Regions from separate parts of the Companilactobacillus metriopterae genome, predicted to be linked through region 1. Evidence: predicted binding sites of a transcription regulator. Region 1 holds the regulator's gene; the other holds the start of a gene.

Region 1 (7,860 bases):
GAATGCAAAATTTGTTGGAATGTATCTTCACTAATACCCTTACCATTCAAAGAATTCTCACCATTAACGATAGTTAACTGTGGTTTTACTTTTCTTTTTATTTGAGGTAAATATTCGTCCAAAGATTTTAACCCGATATTACCTACTACGTCGCCAACAAATAGAATTTTCATTATGTACTTCTCCAATAAAGCTACTTATAGTATATACTTTATCTATTATATAAAATATTTTAGTCAAAAGGGTATTTTATGAAAAATAAAAATAGTACTTCTTACTTTATTTTTGATAATCTAAAAATCTTATTTGGAATGAAATAAGCTAAAATCAGTTCAAATAAAAAATATTTTGTATATTTATTTTAATGTATAATGTAAATTATTATAATAATATTTCCTGGGGGGGTTACATTATGAAAAATAAAACCATTAGTTATTATGTTTTACCAGTAGCATTAATTATTGTTTATCTTACTTCCATGATCTACTTCAATCTATTTGATAACTTTAGTAACTGGACTATTATATATCCATCTGTCATAATCCTTGAAGTCGCATTATTAATGCCTCTAATGAGAGTGACCAGTCAAAAGAACAGTATTATTAGAATACTAAACTTTACTGGAATTGTATTAGCTTTAGCTTTCCTAGTTGTCTTTCTTATAACAGGTACTAAGATTGCACTAGGTTTGGGATTACTATTTTCAACATTAATAATAATGGACAGTTTAATTATTTCGATTTTCAAAAAATAAAAACACTTCAGAGTTTATTCTGAAGTGTTTTTTATTTTATTAAATTACATCATTGGTCCCATACCAGCACCTGGTGCTTGCATTGGATCGGCTGAATCATTTGGTTCTGTCTTATCAGCAACAACTGCTTCTGTTGTTAATAATAGTGCTGATACACTGGCTGCGTTTTGAAGTGCAGATCTTGTAACTTTAGTTGGATCGATAATACCTGATTCAATCATGTTTACCCATTCACCGGTAGCAGCATTGTATCCAACTTCATTTTCTTGTTGTCTCAATCTTTCAACAATTACTGATCCTTCAAGACCAGCATTTTCAGCAATTTGACGTAGTGGTTCTTCAAGGGCACGAACAACTATGTTAATTCCTGTTTGAACATCTCCCTCTCCTTTGACAGAGCTAACACCTGAGATAATGTTCATCAATGCTGTTCCACCACCAGCAACGTATCCTTCTTCAACAGCGGCACGTGTGGCATTTAGTGCATCTTCAATTCTATATTTACGTTCTTTTAATTCTGTTTCTGTTGCGGCACCAACTTTGATTACAGCAACACCACCAGCTAATTTTGCAAGACGTTCTTGCATTTTTTCACGATCAAAGTCTGATGTTGTTTCTTCAACTTGCTTCTTAATTGTTTCAACACGTTCTGAAATTTGTGTTGCGTCTCCAGAACCTTCGACAATAGTTGTATTATCTTTTGTAACTGTAATACGACCAGCTTGTCCAAGTTGTTCTAGTGTTGTGTCTTTCAATTCAAGACCCAAGTCACTTGTAATAACTGTACCACCAGTTAGGATTGCAATATCTTGTAGTTGTTCCTTACGACGATCACCAAATCCTGGAGCTTTGACAGCTACAACATTGAATGTTCCACGAATCTTATTCAATACAAGTGTTGGCAAGGCTTCACCATCAATATCATCGGCAATAATCAAAAGTGATTTTCCTTGTTGAACAATTTCTTGTAACATTGGCAAGATATCTTGGATATTTGAAATTTTCTTATCTGTAATCAATACATATGGATTTTCTAGATCAGCTTGCATTTTATCGTTATCAGTTACCATGTATTGTGACAAGTACCCACGATCAAATTGCATACCTTCTACAACATCAAGTGTTGTATCGATTCCTTTTGATTCTTCAATTGTGATAACACCATCATTACCAACTTTTTCCATTGCATCAGCGATTAAATCACCGATTTCTTCACTTGCTGAAGAAACTGAAGCAACTTGAGCAATATCTTTCTTACCAGCAACCTTGTGTGAAATCTTGCTTAACTCTTCAACACCTGCTTTAGTTGCCATTTCGATACCATTACGGATACCTACTGGGTTAGCTCCTGCAGTCACGTTCTTCATACCTTCATTAAGTAATGCTTGGGCAAGAACTGTAGCTGTTGTTGTACCATCACCAGCGATATCATTTGTTTTTGAAGAAACTTCAGCAACTAATTTTGCTCCCATATCTTCAAAGTGATCTTCTAGTTCGATACTTTTTGCAATTGTAACACCATCATTTGTAATTTCAGGTGAACCATATGATTTTTCAATAACAACATTACGACCCTTTGGTCCAATTGTAGTTTTAACAGTATCCGCTAATTTATTAACACCGTCCATCATCTTTGAACGTGCGTCTTCTGAAAATTTAATTTCCTTTGCCATTTCACAAATCCTCTTTTAGTATTAGTATTTTTTATTTTTCAACGATTGCCATAATATCTTTTTCGTGAAGAATTAGGTATTTTTGATCATCAAATGTAACTTCTGATCCTGCATATTTATCGAATAAAACCTTATCTCCATTTTTAACTGTTAAAGCAACTTTTGTTCCGTTATCAGAAACTAGTCCTTCACCAACAGCAATAACTTCGGCAGTTTGAGGTTTTTCTTTTGCGTTATTAGCTAGAACAATACCTCCGACAGTCTTTTCTTCTTCTTGATCGACTGATACAATAACTCTATCTCCAAGTGGTTTTAACAATTTTAATACCTCCAGATTTTATGATATCTTTTTTAGCACTCTCAAGTTCAATGTGCTAATCACAATTTTTATGATATCATTTTACAGATAAGATTCAAGTATAAACAAATAATTTTAGGAGTATTTCATGGATAATTTTAGAAAACAGATACCTATTTTTCTTACATATTTGGGTATTAGTATTATCGCAACTATATTACTCGGATTCAAAATAGTGGGAACTCCTTACTTTATAACAATGACTGTAGTCACAATCATTGCAACTAGCTATATATTAGCCAAATCTAGAACTTTAGATATTACAGAAAGACGATTAAGTCCTACTAGATCTTTCCTTTGGATAATTGCTACTACTTTGGGAATTATAGTTATTCAACTTGTGATATCTGAGATATTAGTTCAATTCTTCAATGTTTCATTATCTGCCAACACACAAGATCTTATAACATATATGAAATTTGCCCCATATTATGTCATATACCCCTTAGTATGTGCACCAATCATGGAAGAAATAATATTCAGAAAACTTATGTTTACTGATTTAAATCAATACATAGGCTTTGGTATGTCTGCAGCACTATCTAGCTTGTTATTTGCCTTTTTACATCAAGATAGTTTCTTCTTAGTATATTTCTTTATTGGACTGTTCTTATGCTTCATATACAGTAGAACAAAGAACATTTACATAAATATGATGGCACATATTTTAATGAACTTAATTGTTATATTGATTAATTTTGCATAATAAAAAAGCGTTGAAACTTTAAATGTTTCAACGCTTTTATTTTTCCCCAGATTCTGAGGCAATGATGTTTAAATTTCCAGATAATTTCCAACTATTAACTGTTGCAGGAACAATTAAGTGTTGTCCCTTTGATAAAGAGTAATCTTTATTATCAATAGTAATTTGACCTTCACCAGACAAAACAGAAATTAAAGTATAGCTTCCAACTTCATGTTTAAAATCATCAGAATTATTTATTTCCCATTTGTATACTGCGAAGTAAGGAGACAATGGTGGCTGTACAAATGTCGTATATTTATTGCCATTTTTTTCAACAGTCTCTATATCCAACTGTGGTCTCTTGTAAGGAACAGTGATTGTATCTTTGGACTGTTCTAAGTGTAGTTCACGCATCTTACCAGTAGTTTTGTCTACTCGGTCATAGTCATAAAGACGATATGTAGTGTCACTACTCTGCTGTGTTTCTAAGACCAATATTCCCTTATTTAAGGCATGAACTGTACCACTAGGAACATAGAAGAAATCACCAGATTTAACTGGAACCTTGGTTAACAAGTGATCCCAGTCACCTGAATCAATCATTTGATCAAGCTCTTCTTTAGTTTTGGCATTATGTCCATAAATTAAATATGAATCTGGTTCGGCATCGATTACATACCAACATTCTGTCTTGCCAAGTTCTCCTTCATGCTTCATAGCATAATCATTATCAGGATGCACTTGTACAGAAAGGCTATCCTCTGCATCTAAAATCTTCGTCAGTAGTGGGAATACACTACCTTTAGGATTTCCAAATAATTCAGGATGGTTAGTCCACAATTGATCTAATTTTTGCCCAGAAAAAGTTCCGTTTTCTACGATAGAAGTTCCATTCTTGTGCCCTGATATTGCCCAGCACTCACCAATATCTCCATCAGGCAAATCATAACCAAAAGATTCAGATAGTTTACGACCACCCCATATTTTTTCATGGAAAACTGGTTTTAAAAATAATGGCTCTGCCATAGTAACTTCCCCTCCTATTATTCGTGGTCTAATGAGCTGTCATGATCTAAGAAATAAATCAATGTTTGTAACTCATTGGCAAGATCCACATAGTGAACTCTTACGTTATTTGGAACATTAACGATAATTGGTGTGAAGTTAAGAATTCCCTTAACACCTGCATCAACTAGCATATTGGCTGTTTTTTGAGCAGCATTTGAAGATACAGTTAGAATACATACATCGATCTGTTGTAATTCCAATTGCTCTTTAATTTCATTCATATTATAAACAGGAACACCACTTTTGACTGTTCCTACAATCTCAGGATCAATGTCAAACGCTGCTGCAATTCGAACGTTGTTTGTTCTTGAGAAGTTATAATTCAAAAGAGCGTTACCCAAATTACCAACACCAACAAGCGCAACATTAGTTCTGCGATCTTGATTTAGTAATTTTTTGAAGAAATCAACTAGTTCATTGACGTCATATCCATATCCTCTTTTTCCAAGAGCCCCTAGATAAGAAAAGTCACGACGAATTGTCGCACTGTCAATCTTGATACCTTCAGCTAGTTCACCAGATGATATCTTCTTAGTTCCTTCATCCTTTAAAAATTGAAAGTATCTGTAGTAAATTGGTAATCTTTTTATTGTTGCATTTGGTACAATATTTTCTGTCATTTCATTCCCACCATGTGCGTATTTTCACTATATTATATACTAATGAATATCGAAGTAAAACGCAATATTAATAAGTAATTTAAAAGATTAATTTTATAAAAAATGTTAAAATTGTGAATAAATAAAGGAGATAATTTTGATACTACTACAAGCAAACAATATAACTAAAAACTTTGGTACTGAAAATTTATTCTCAAATGTTAACTTAGAAGTTCAAGATCATTCTAGAATTGGATTAGTTGGTAGAAATGGCGTTGGTAAATCTACTCTTCTAAAAATAATTTCTCAGGAAGAACCATATACTGATGGAACTATTTCCATAAAAAAGGATACTTCAATTGGCTATTTAGCTCAAGATAGTGGATTAAATTTGGATAATCTAGTATTCGATGAAATGGAACACGTTTTTGATGATTTAAAAATTATGGAGAAAAAACTTCATGAGGTTGAGGCAAAACTCGGAGATACTGATGCTGATAACTATCAAGATATTTTAAATCAATATGACCAAATTCAAAATGATTTCAAAGAAAATAATGGATATGGGTATCAATCTGAAATTCGCAGTGTTCTTAAGGGATTCGGATTTGACGAAGAATACTGGAATGTCAAAATAAGCACTTTGTCTGGTGGAGAAAAGTCACGTCTTGCCATGGTCAAACTATTGCTTGAAAATAACGATATTTTGCTGTTAGATGAGCCTACCAATCATTTGGATATAGATACAGTCGAATGGCTAGAAAACTATCTACGCGGATATAAGGGTGCTCTAGTAATTGTTTCCCACGATCAATATTTCTTAGACAAAGTTACTAATGAAATAGTTGAAATAAATCAACATTCTTCAACCCACTACTCAGGAAATTATTCTTTTTATCTTCAAGAAAAGAAAAAGAATCAAGAAGTTGCTCTTAAGCACTACGAAGAACAACAAGCTGAAATTAAAAAAGAAGAAGAATATATTCAAAAAAATATTGTTCGTGCTTCGACTACAAAAATGGCACAAAGTCGCCGCAAGAAGCTGGAAAAAATGGACAGATTGGAAAAACCTCAGTCTGATCAAGGATCAGCTCACTTCTCTTTTAATATTGATAGAGAAAGCGGTAATGATGTCTTACTTGTTCAAAATGCAGCAATTGGATATGAAGACGATGAAATAATGTCTTATCCTGTAAACATGGATATAAAGCGTGGTGACAGAATTGGTATTATCGGACCAAACGGCGTTGGTAAATCTACCTTCCTAAAATCAATTCTCGGCGAAATCAAATTGCTAGATGGTACGTATAAATTTGGTGCTAATACTCAGATAGGTTACTATGACCAAAATCTTACCAACTTAAATCCTAAAAAAGATGTATTACACGAAATTTGGGACTTACATCCGTTGTTAGATGAACAGGTTATTAGAAATACCTTGGGTGCATTTTTATTCAGTGGTGATGATGTTAATAAACCTATCAGTGGGTTATCTGGTGGAGAAAAAGCTCGTTTAACGCTCACTAAATTATCAATGGAAAACAACAATTTATTGATAATGGATGAGCCCACTAACCACTTGGACATCGATAGTAAGGAAGTTCTTGAAGAAGCATTGAATAATTTTGCCGGAACTATTATTTTCGTATCCCATGATAGATACTTACTTAATACCCTTGCAGATAAAATAATTGAAATCTCAAAATCCGGAGGCACTCTGTATCTTGGAAACTATGACTATTATTTGGAAAAAATTAATAGTGATAAAGAAACTAACGAAGAAGAAAGTGCTCCAAAAGTTAGTATCAAAAAGGAAGAATATCAAAAGTCAAAAGAGGATCAGAAATATATTCGTAAAATAACACGTGAAATTCAAAGTTTAGAAGAACAGATTGAAAAAATTGAAATAAAAAATTCTGAACTTCAGCAAAAAATGACTGAAGATGAAATTGTCAGTTCATATACAAAACTTGGTGAAATTCAAAAAGAAATTGATGAAAATAATCTCGAAAAAGATTCACTTGAAGAAGAGTGGACCGAAAAATCAATGGAATTAGAAAGCATTTAAAAAAAAGGACAGTACACATATTGTGTACTGTCCTTTTTAGAAGTCTAAGCTTGGATCAGAATTCAAATCTAAACCAGCAAAGTCACCTTTTTCGTATTGTATTTGTGCAATAGCACCAATCATAGCAGCGTTATCTCCACACAATCTCAATGGAGGGAATACTAATTCTATATCAAGATTTTTATCTTTGATATCTTTTGCCAATCTATTCCTAAGTCCTTGATTAGCTGCAACCCCACCAGCCACAACTATTTGTTTGACAGGATTTTTTTCAACAGCTCTAAATAATTTATTTGATAAAATATCCAAAACCGCAGATTGAAAACTGGCTGCTAGATCATTTTGATTTAACTCTTCATTTTTTTGTTCAGCATTGTGCACCTTATTTATAAAAGCACTCTTGATGCCACTAAAACTAAAGTCTAAATTATCTTCTTTAACCATTGCTCTGGGGAAATCATAGACGTCATTTCCCTTTGCAGACATTTGATCAACAGTTTTACCTGCTGGGTACTGCAAGCCTAAGACACGACCTATTTTATCGTATGCCTCACCTACTGCGTCATCCCTAGTATCTCCTAGAGTTTCAAACTCACCTGGTGCTTTCACTAAAACAATCTCTGTGTGTCCACCAGATACTAATAATGACATAAAT
Region 2 (7,860 bases), 200 kb from region 1:
ATCCATGGTAGTTGTTACTGTACCATCGTCGTTTAAATTCACTATTCCAAAGCTAATTTTTTCAGTTGAAGTGTCTTCATTCCAGACAATAACCGAACTGTCTGGGAAATCTGAAAGTTTTTTTCCAGTTGCTTCCTCAAATTGTGACATTGCCGTTGAACTATTTTTCAGTCTCTCAATAGTTGCAATAACAGGTTTTTGATATTTTCTAGGTGTAGCAGATTGTTCTAAGTATTCAGCAAATGATCTCATGTGTGACTTCCTATCTGTTTTGTTCTATATTTAGTATACTTATCTTCCATACTATAAGTCATTATTATTTTAAAAACAATAAAAAGCAGGGGGATGTTCAGATGATTCATGTTGTTATATATCATACAAAAAATTGTATGAAGTGTATGCTTACCGCTAAAGAATTTGAAAGAAATTCTATTCCAGTGAAAAAAATTTTAGTAGATCCAGAAAGTGACTGGGGCACACAAAAACTTGAAAAATTCAAATTAGAAGGAGCCAGAAGTTTTCCAGTAGTTCGTGTATATGAAGGAGAAAATGATGACGGAAGTAATCCATTAGATATATGGAGTGATTATCAGTTAGATAAAATTAGAGAATGGGTAAAATAAAGAGTTACTTTTGATATAATTTATATACTAAAATATTGGAGAAAATTATGATTAGAGCAGATTTTGTATACGAAGTAGAGACAAAGAATTTAGATAAATTAATGGCAAAATTTCAACAATCAGGAGCTGAAAAATTTAATTCAGAACCTACTCATGTAAAAATGGAAATGGCCATGCGTGAGGAATATGATAAAATTTATGTAAGTTTGAATTTTTACTATAACTCCTTAGATGATTACATGACCAGATCTAAGTTTGAACAAAGTCAGTCAGAGTGGATGGACATCTGGTTTACACCCAATGACTTCTTCAAACAGGTATCATTGAATGTGTATGAAATTAACTAATAAATAATGAATATTGTGTTTTATAAATAAATAATTTTATGTCATAATGTAACTATGAAAAGAGGACAGATATATGCTATTTGATATTATATCCACTTTAGTAGTTATCTTATTTTCACTTGTTATGTTTGGAATTCCAGTGTACTTGATGATATTAAACTTAACAGGTAAGATCAAAAATATGTTTAGAAAAAGGAGCTAATATCGATAGATATTAACTCCTTTTTGTTTACTTTAAGGAATTTATATAAAATTAGTGATAACATATATATAGTTGAAAGAGAGGTATTTATGGAAATTCGACCGTTGGAAGAACGAGATTTACCGTTCTTAAATATGTTGTTTAATGATAAAGATATTATGGGTTACTGGTATGAAGAGCCCTTTGAATCGATTGAGGAAACAGAGAACAAATTCCAGAAATATTTATCAGATGAATCAAAAAGACGCTTTGTTGTTGAAGCTGATGACAAGCAGGTTGGTATTGTTGAGCTAGTGGAAATAGATAATATAGCCAACAACTGTGAGATTCAAGTAATTATTTATAAAACTTATTCTGGTCACGGATATGCTCAATTAGCTATGAAATTGGCTACAGAATATGCATTTAATTCTCTAAACTTGAATAAAGTTTACCTGTACGTTGATGTTTCAAATGAAAAAGCAATTCATATATATAAAAAAATTGGATACCAAGTAGAAGGTCAGATGAGAGAGCAATTTTTCAGTAATGGTTCTTATCATGACAGTTACTTCATGGGTATTTTGAAGAGTGAATTCAATAAAAAAGACACTAATCCAGATTAGTGTCTTTTTTTGTTGATTTGAATTTTCTAAAGAAATTTAGAAAAGCAATTTTCATATTTTCATGCATTATTTTAAATGAATTTATAATTTTATTGTACATAGGTCGATTGAATACAAATATTAGTAAACCAACTAGCAAAATTAAAAATACAATTGGAAGTACGAATACTAAAATTATCGGATTAATCCAAAAAAGTATTGCAACGTAGAAACTAATTTTTAAAAGAAAACCTAAAATCAAAAATTTCGATGCTAATTTTAACATTGAAATTCTCCTGTTCAAATTCAGCTTTTTGAGTCGTCAGTATTTGGACGGCGTTACTTTAGTTTAATCGGTTGAATTTGTAAAACTTGTACTTCCCATTTGTATAAAAAGTATATAGAAAGAACGGTAAAGATAATCATTAAAGTTCCCCATATCAAGGTATTTCGCATGTCTTTTGCACCTAAAGTTCCGTTTGTATGAAGAAAAGAAAAGGTTGTTAGACAAACAGAAATAAAAAATAGAAAGAGAAACCACATAGCATTAATCCTTATTTTTATATTTCTTTAAGTATATCAGATAATTACTAACTAATCATGAGCTTATTAATTGCAGATAGCAGTGAGAGTACTATATTGGAATAGTACTTAATTTGATATTGGAGGAAAATAGAATGGCAGAAAAATTAACCACAGAAACAGGACAACCTTGGGCGGATAATCAACATTCACAAACTGCAGGAGCTAGAGGACCAGTTTTAATTCAAGATTATAATCTACTAGAAAAACTTGCTCATTTTGATCGAGAGAGAATTCCAGAAAGAGTTGTGCATGCTAAGGGTGCAGGTGCCAAAGGATATTTCTTATTGGAAAATGATATGAGCAAATATACTAAAGCAGATGTTTTCAATGGCAATGATAAAAAAACACCAGTTTTGGTTAGATTTTCTCAAGTAGCTGGTGAAAAAGGTTATCCTGATACACCAAGAGATGTTCGTGGTTTTTCAATTAAATTTTATACTCAAGAAGGTAATTACGATATTGTGGGTAATAATACTCCAATATTCTTTGTAAATGATCCTTTAAAATTTCCAGACTTTATTCATTCACAAAAGCGTGATCCTAAATCAAATAAAAGAACACAAGAGAGACAATGGGACTTCTGGTCACATTCTCCAGAATCAGTACATCAAGTAACATATCTAATGGGTGACAGAGGTCTACCGGCATCATATAGAACAATGAATGGTTACGGATCTCATACATTCAAATGGGTTAATAAAGAAGGGGAACAATTCTGGGTTAAGTACCACTTTATCTCAGATCAAGGTGTTCACAACATTTCAAATAAACTTGCTGGTGAGTTAGCTGGTAGAGATTCAGATTATCTTCAAAACGAATTATACGATTCAATTGAAAATGGTGATTTCCCTTCATGGAGCGTCTATGTTCAAGTCATCCCTTATGAAGAAGGATTAAAATATAAATGGGATATTTTTGATATAACAAAGGTAGTTTCACACAAAGACTATCCTCTTCAAAAAGTAGGTAAGTTTGTTTTGGATGAAAATCCTACTAACAACTTTGTAGATATCGAAGAAGCTGCCTTTTCTCCAGCAAATATGGTTCCTGGAATTGAACCATCACCAGATAAATTACTTCAAGGTAGATTGTTCTCATATAAAGATACTCAAAGATACCGTTTGGGTGTTAATTTTGAAGATTTACCATCAAATAAACCTGTTGTTTCGGTTCATAACTATGAACGAGATGGTTATATGAAATCTGATAATCAAGGTTCTGAGGATAACTATGAACCAAATGGTTTTGATGGTCCAAAAGAAGTTCCAGAAGCAAATATACATTCATTTGAAGTTTCAGGTGAAGCTGGAAGTCAAGACTATAGCCATAATGTTGATTACCATACGCAAGCTGGAGATTTATACAGATTGTTCAGTGATGAAGAAAAAGATCGTTTGATTGAAACAATTCAAATGAATCTAGGACAAGTAGAATCAGATGAAATTAAAAAATTAGAAATCAAACAATTCTATGACGCTGATCCTGACTATGGAACAAGAGTTGCTAAAGCGTTAGATATGAATATAGATGATATTAAATAGTAAAAAGCTTCCTTAATGGAAGCTTTTTTATTTGTTATAAACTTATTGATAGTTTTTTAAAAAGCACTAATGTATGATTCTTACTGTTATTACTAAATATTGGATGGTAGATTATGTCAAATCTAGAGAAGAATAAAGAAAATGTTCAAAATTTTTATAAAATGATGTTCAATGATTCTAAACCTCGTGAAGCTGTGGAGTTATATGTTGGAGATACTTATATACAACATAATCCAGAAGTGGGAGATGGCAAGGAAGAATTCATTAAATACTTTGAAAGAATGGCAAAAGAGTATCCTGGCAAAAAAGTTATAATTCATAAAGTTATTGCTGAAGATAACTATGTAGTTCTTCATTGTGAACAAATTTGGCCAGGAGATGCCAATTGGGCAGGAATGGATATTTTTAGATTGGATGAAGATGGTAAAATTGTCGAACATTTCGACGTACTTCAAACGATTCCAGAAAGCTCAAAGAATGGTAATTCAATGTTTTAATCGTAGTAAAAGTAATAAAAAACATCCCATGTAAGGGATGTCTTTTTATTTTCTATTGATAATTATTTCACTATTATAGTAAAATAATCTTTGTATTTATTAACATAGGAAGTTTATTATGAACAGAAAATGGTACGCTGTTTTTACAGCAGGTATTCTAGGTGGTATCATTTCAGGAATTGTAAAACTTGGTTGGGAAGTATTATTGACACCACGTACAATTGCTAGAAATTTAACAAACACACCACAAGAATTACCACAACAAATTGGATTTCCATCACACTTTACGCATCTAACGTATACTTATTCAGGACAACAAATGCCATGGGTAAGTTTTATAATGCATTTTGGATTTTCAATAACTTTTGCATTACTATATTGTATTCTTGCCGAGAAATTTCCGAAAATTACTTGGGGACAAGGTACTGTCTATGGATTAGTTATTTGGATCGCATTCCACTTAATCCTAATGCCATTATTTGGGACAGTTCCAGCTATCTGGGATCAACCATTCCAAGAACATTTCTCAGAAGCACTAGGTCACATCGTGTGGGCATGGGTAATTGAAATATTCAGACGAGATATTCGAAGTAGAATAACACATGAACCAGATCCAATTTACAAATAGAAAAATACCTGTCTAATGGCAGGTATTTTTTTATTTTAATTGTAAAATTTAAAACTAATTGTGTATAATAAATTTTGCAATGGAGAATTACCCAAGTCCGGCTGAAGGGGACGGTCTAGAAAACCGTTAGGCGAGTCAAATCGCGCGTGGGTTCGAATCCCACATTCTCCTTAATAAGAAATAAGTTCTAATAAAAAGTCTAACCTTTATAGGTTGGATTTTTTAGTTTCTATAATCTTTTAAAGTAAATTTTAATCGATGTCTGCAGTATTCAGGAGCTTGTAAAATTAGTTAATAACTATGTTGTTATCAATAAATAATTTATGTAATATATAAATTATTTAGGGGAGTATATACATGAAAAAATATTTATTAATAGGATTATCATTATCTATGTTCTTCATATTGTTTTTAAGTAATGGTGTGTCCGCAGCAACTATTAACCCCAGTGTGACAGAAGATATGAATTTTCCTTCTGATGTTAATATTGTGTATACAAGAGATAAAATAGTTCCTGTATATGATCACAACGGAAATTTAATTAAAAATTTTGCAGTTTCAGCAAATTCAGCATGGTATACAGATAAAATAATTACCTTTCTAGATTCAAACAATAATCTTTCTGAATACTATCGAGTATGTACAGATGGATATGTAAACATTGATGATATAGATCTTACTAGCCCCAATGGTGCATTAGTATCTGTTGTGGATTCATATCGTGTATTTGATAGTGAGAATAAGATAATTCTGGGTGGAGTTAGTTCTGTAGTAGCTGGTACCGTTTGGAAAGCAGGAGATGTAATTAGATTTATTGATCAATATGGCCAACCAGATAGAACAGTATATAGAAATTTAGTTCAGATAACTAATGGTGTGTATGTTCCAGTAGGAGAACATCTATATGGCAATACTATTATAAATAAATAAATTTTAAGAGTTGACGGATGTCAGCTCTTTTTTATTGATAAAATATTTTGTTATCGTCTATTGATTAAACAAATTTAATGTTTAAAATTATAATTGTCGAATTTTATAAATATATGGAGATAAATTAATGAAAATAAATAGAATTTTATCATATTCATTTGTTGCACTTACTGCTATCTTACTAGCAACATCTGTAAAGCAGGTTAATGCTAGCACAACAGATACAGACGTTTCTGTCAGTCAACAAACTGAAACAGATGATATTCAAAATTCAGTAAGTAACAATACTGAATCAGTAAATGTAAATTCAAATAATGATTTGTCAAATACTAATTCAGTTTACACACAATCTAATAATACACAAGCGATACAAGAATCCGCTGAAACACAATCCGATAGTACAATAAGTTCAGAAATTGTCACTGTTGTTTATAAACACGGAGCAGAGGTTCATTCATATAATGGATATGGAGAAAATGCTATATACAACGGTACTAATCTTGCAACTGGAACAAGTTGGATTGTTAATGAGAAGCAGAAGGCAAACGACGGTTGGTGGTACGAGGTTGGAAACGATGTCTGGTTGCCCGAAAAATTTGTTGTATCAACTAACTCTACTGATGTTCCTGCCTATAATTGGCTAACAGGAGTTCCCCTGATTAATCAAAATCCTGAGCTGCCAAACGGCTGTGAAATTACTGCTATAACAATGATGCTTAATTACGCAGGCGTTAATGTTGATAAAAATGCAGTTGGCTCGAGAAATGCCACGAAGTAGTGATCCTAATTATGGGTATATTGGTCAACCTTGGGATAGTACTGGTATTACAATCTTTCCAAATGCTTTAATGAATTTAGTTGAACACTACACTGGATCTGCTAAAGATTTAACAGGCTACGATATAAATGCTATTAAATACCAAATTAGTATAGGTAAACCTGTTGTTACATGGAATACCTTGCACGGATTGCCATATCATGCGCTAGTTATTACAGGTTATGACACTCAGTATATTTACTATAATGATTGTTGGACTAATCAAACAACACAAATGGATATAAATGAATTCATAAAAAATTGGGCAACTCAAAGTAATCGTGCGATTAGTTATTAATAAAAAATCCTAACTGAATATAGATTCAGTTAGGATTTTTTTAATTATTATAAAGTTCATTCAATAATTCTTTTGCGGATTCATTTAGACTATCTTTGGATTTGTCATTACCAAGGTGAGTGTAAATTTCTCCTACATATATATTGTCTTCAAATAATTTGTCGAAGACTTTATCGATAATAGGTTGTGTTTTTTCTGGTTCTTGTACAGGACCAAATGGATTTGAGAAGAAGGTAGTAGTCATACCAACTTCATCAGTTGTTCCAAGTGCTTTGCGTTTGCCTGAAACAAAAGTATTCTTTGCTTGATTAATATCATCGAATCTATGTAATCCAATTTCATTATCGTAATTGTTTGCATAGACCCACATGTCGATGTTGTGATGTTCAATAACACGTTTATGAATATTTGCAGGTATTATGACACGTGCATTTTGTAGCTCTGGATTTAGGTAAACACCTCGATCCATATTATTAAAAGCTACTGAATTGCTTAAGTCATCTAGTCTCACAAAGGCACCAGTTTCGGTACCTTGTGCATAGATATTTCCATTTTCATCAAATGAAAAACTACCCATATCATCAAAAATTGTTTCTATATTGTTAATCTTATCGTCAGCGACTTCTTGAAGTGCTTCGATGGATTCTGATTTACCAGCACCGGAATCACCAAAGAAGACGACTGTTTTGTGTTTACCGTTTGAAAAACTAATGCGAACCATTGATCCGTGTATTGGTAAATTGCCAGTATAAATCATATGTAGGTTGTGCAAAGTCAGACACATTTTTTTCATATAACCAAAATAAGT

Evidence for each region. Region 1 encodes Rex, which represses fermentation and respiration genes when NADH is low (regulators of the CRP and FNR family bind a similar motif). Its sites were predicted from a motif close to TTGTGAANTANTTCACAA; they were not measured.
Region 2: a site for Rex is predicted at 4,435-4,452, ahead of CS873_RS05825 (YagU family protein). Genes of this name have one in related genera too.

The regions. Positions count from the first base shown of each region.
Region 1 is NZ_CP024610.1:1,373,473-1,381,332, forward strand. Features, by position in the region: gene CS873_RS07015 (TIGR00282 family metallophosphoesterase) at 1-173, opposite strand, end outside; gene CS873_RS07020 (hypothetical protein) at 413-754, shown strand; gene groL (chaperonin GroEL) at 799-2,427, opposite strand; gene groES (co-chaperone GroES) at 2,459-2,746, opposite strand; gene CS873_RS07035 (CPBP family intramembrane glutamic endopeptidase) at 2,874-3,491, shown strand; gene manA (mannose-6-phosphate isomerase, class I) at 3,528-4,496, opposite strand; gene CS873_RS07045 (redox-sensing transcriptional repressor Rex) at 4,514-5,158, opposite strand; gene CS873_RS07050 (ABC-F family ATP-binding cassette domain-containing protein) at 5,295-7,205, shown strand; gene tsaD (tRNA (adenosine(37)-N6)-threonylcarbamoyltransferase complex transferase subunit TsaD) at 7,242-7,860, opposite strand, start outside.
Region 2 is NZ_CP024610.1:1,175,229-1,183,088, reverse strand. Features, by position in the region: gene CS873_RS05860 (hypothetical protein) at 1-252, opposite strand, end outside; gene CS873_RS05855 (thioredoxin domain-containing protein) at 354-623, shown strand; gene CS873_RS05850 (hypothetical protein) at 671-970, shown strand; gene CS873_RS05845 (GNAT family N-acetyltransferase) at 1,262-1,777, shown strand; gene CS873_RS05840 (hypothetical protein) at 1,764-2,042, opposite strand; gene CS873_RS05835 (catalase) at 2,434-3,882, shown strand; gene CS873_RS05830 (nuclear transport factor 2 family protein) at 3,996-4,379, shown strand; gene CS873_RS05825 (YagU family protein) at 4,498-5,007, shown strand; tRNA gene CS873_RS05820 (tRNA-Ser) at 5,089-5,178, shown strand; gene CS873_RS05815 (hypothetical protein) at 5,365-5,937, shown strand; gene CS873_RS05810 (C39 family peptidase) at 6,065-6,715, shown strand; gene CS873_RS08250 (C39 family peptidase) at 6,702-7,052, shown strand; gene CS873_RS05805 (hypothetical protein) at 7,093-7,860, opposite strand, start outside.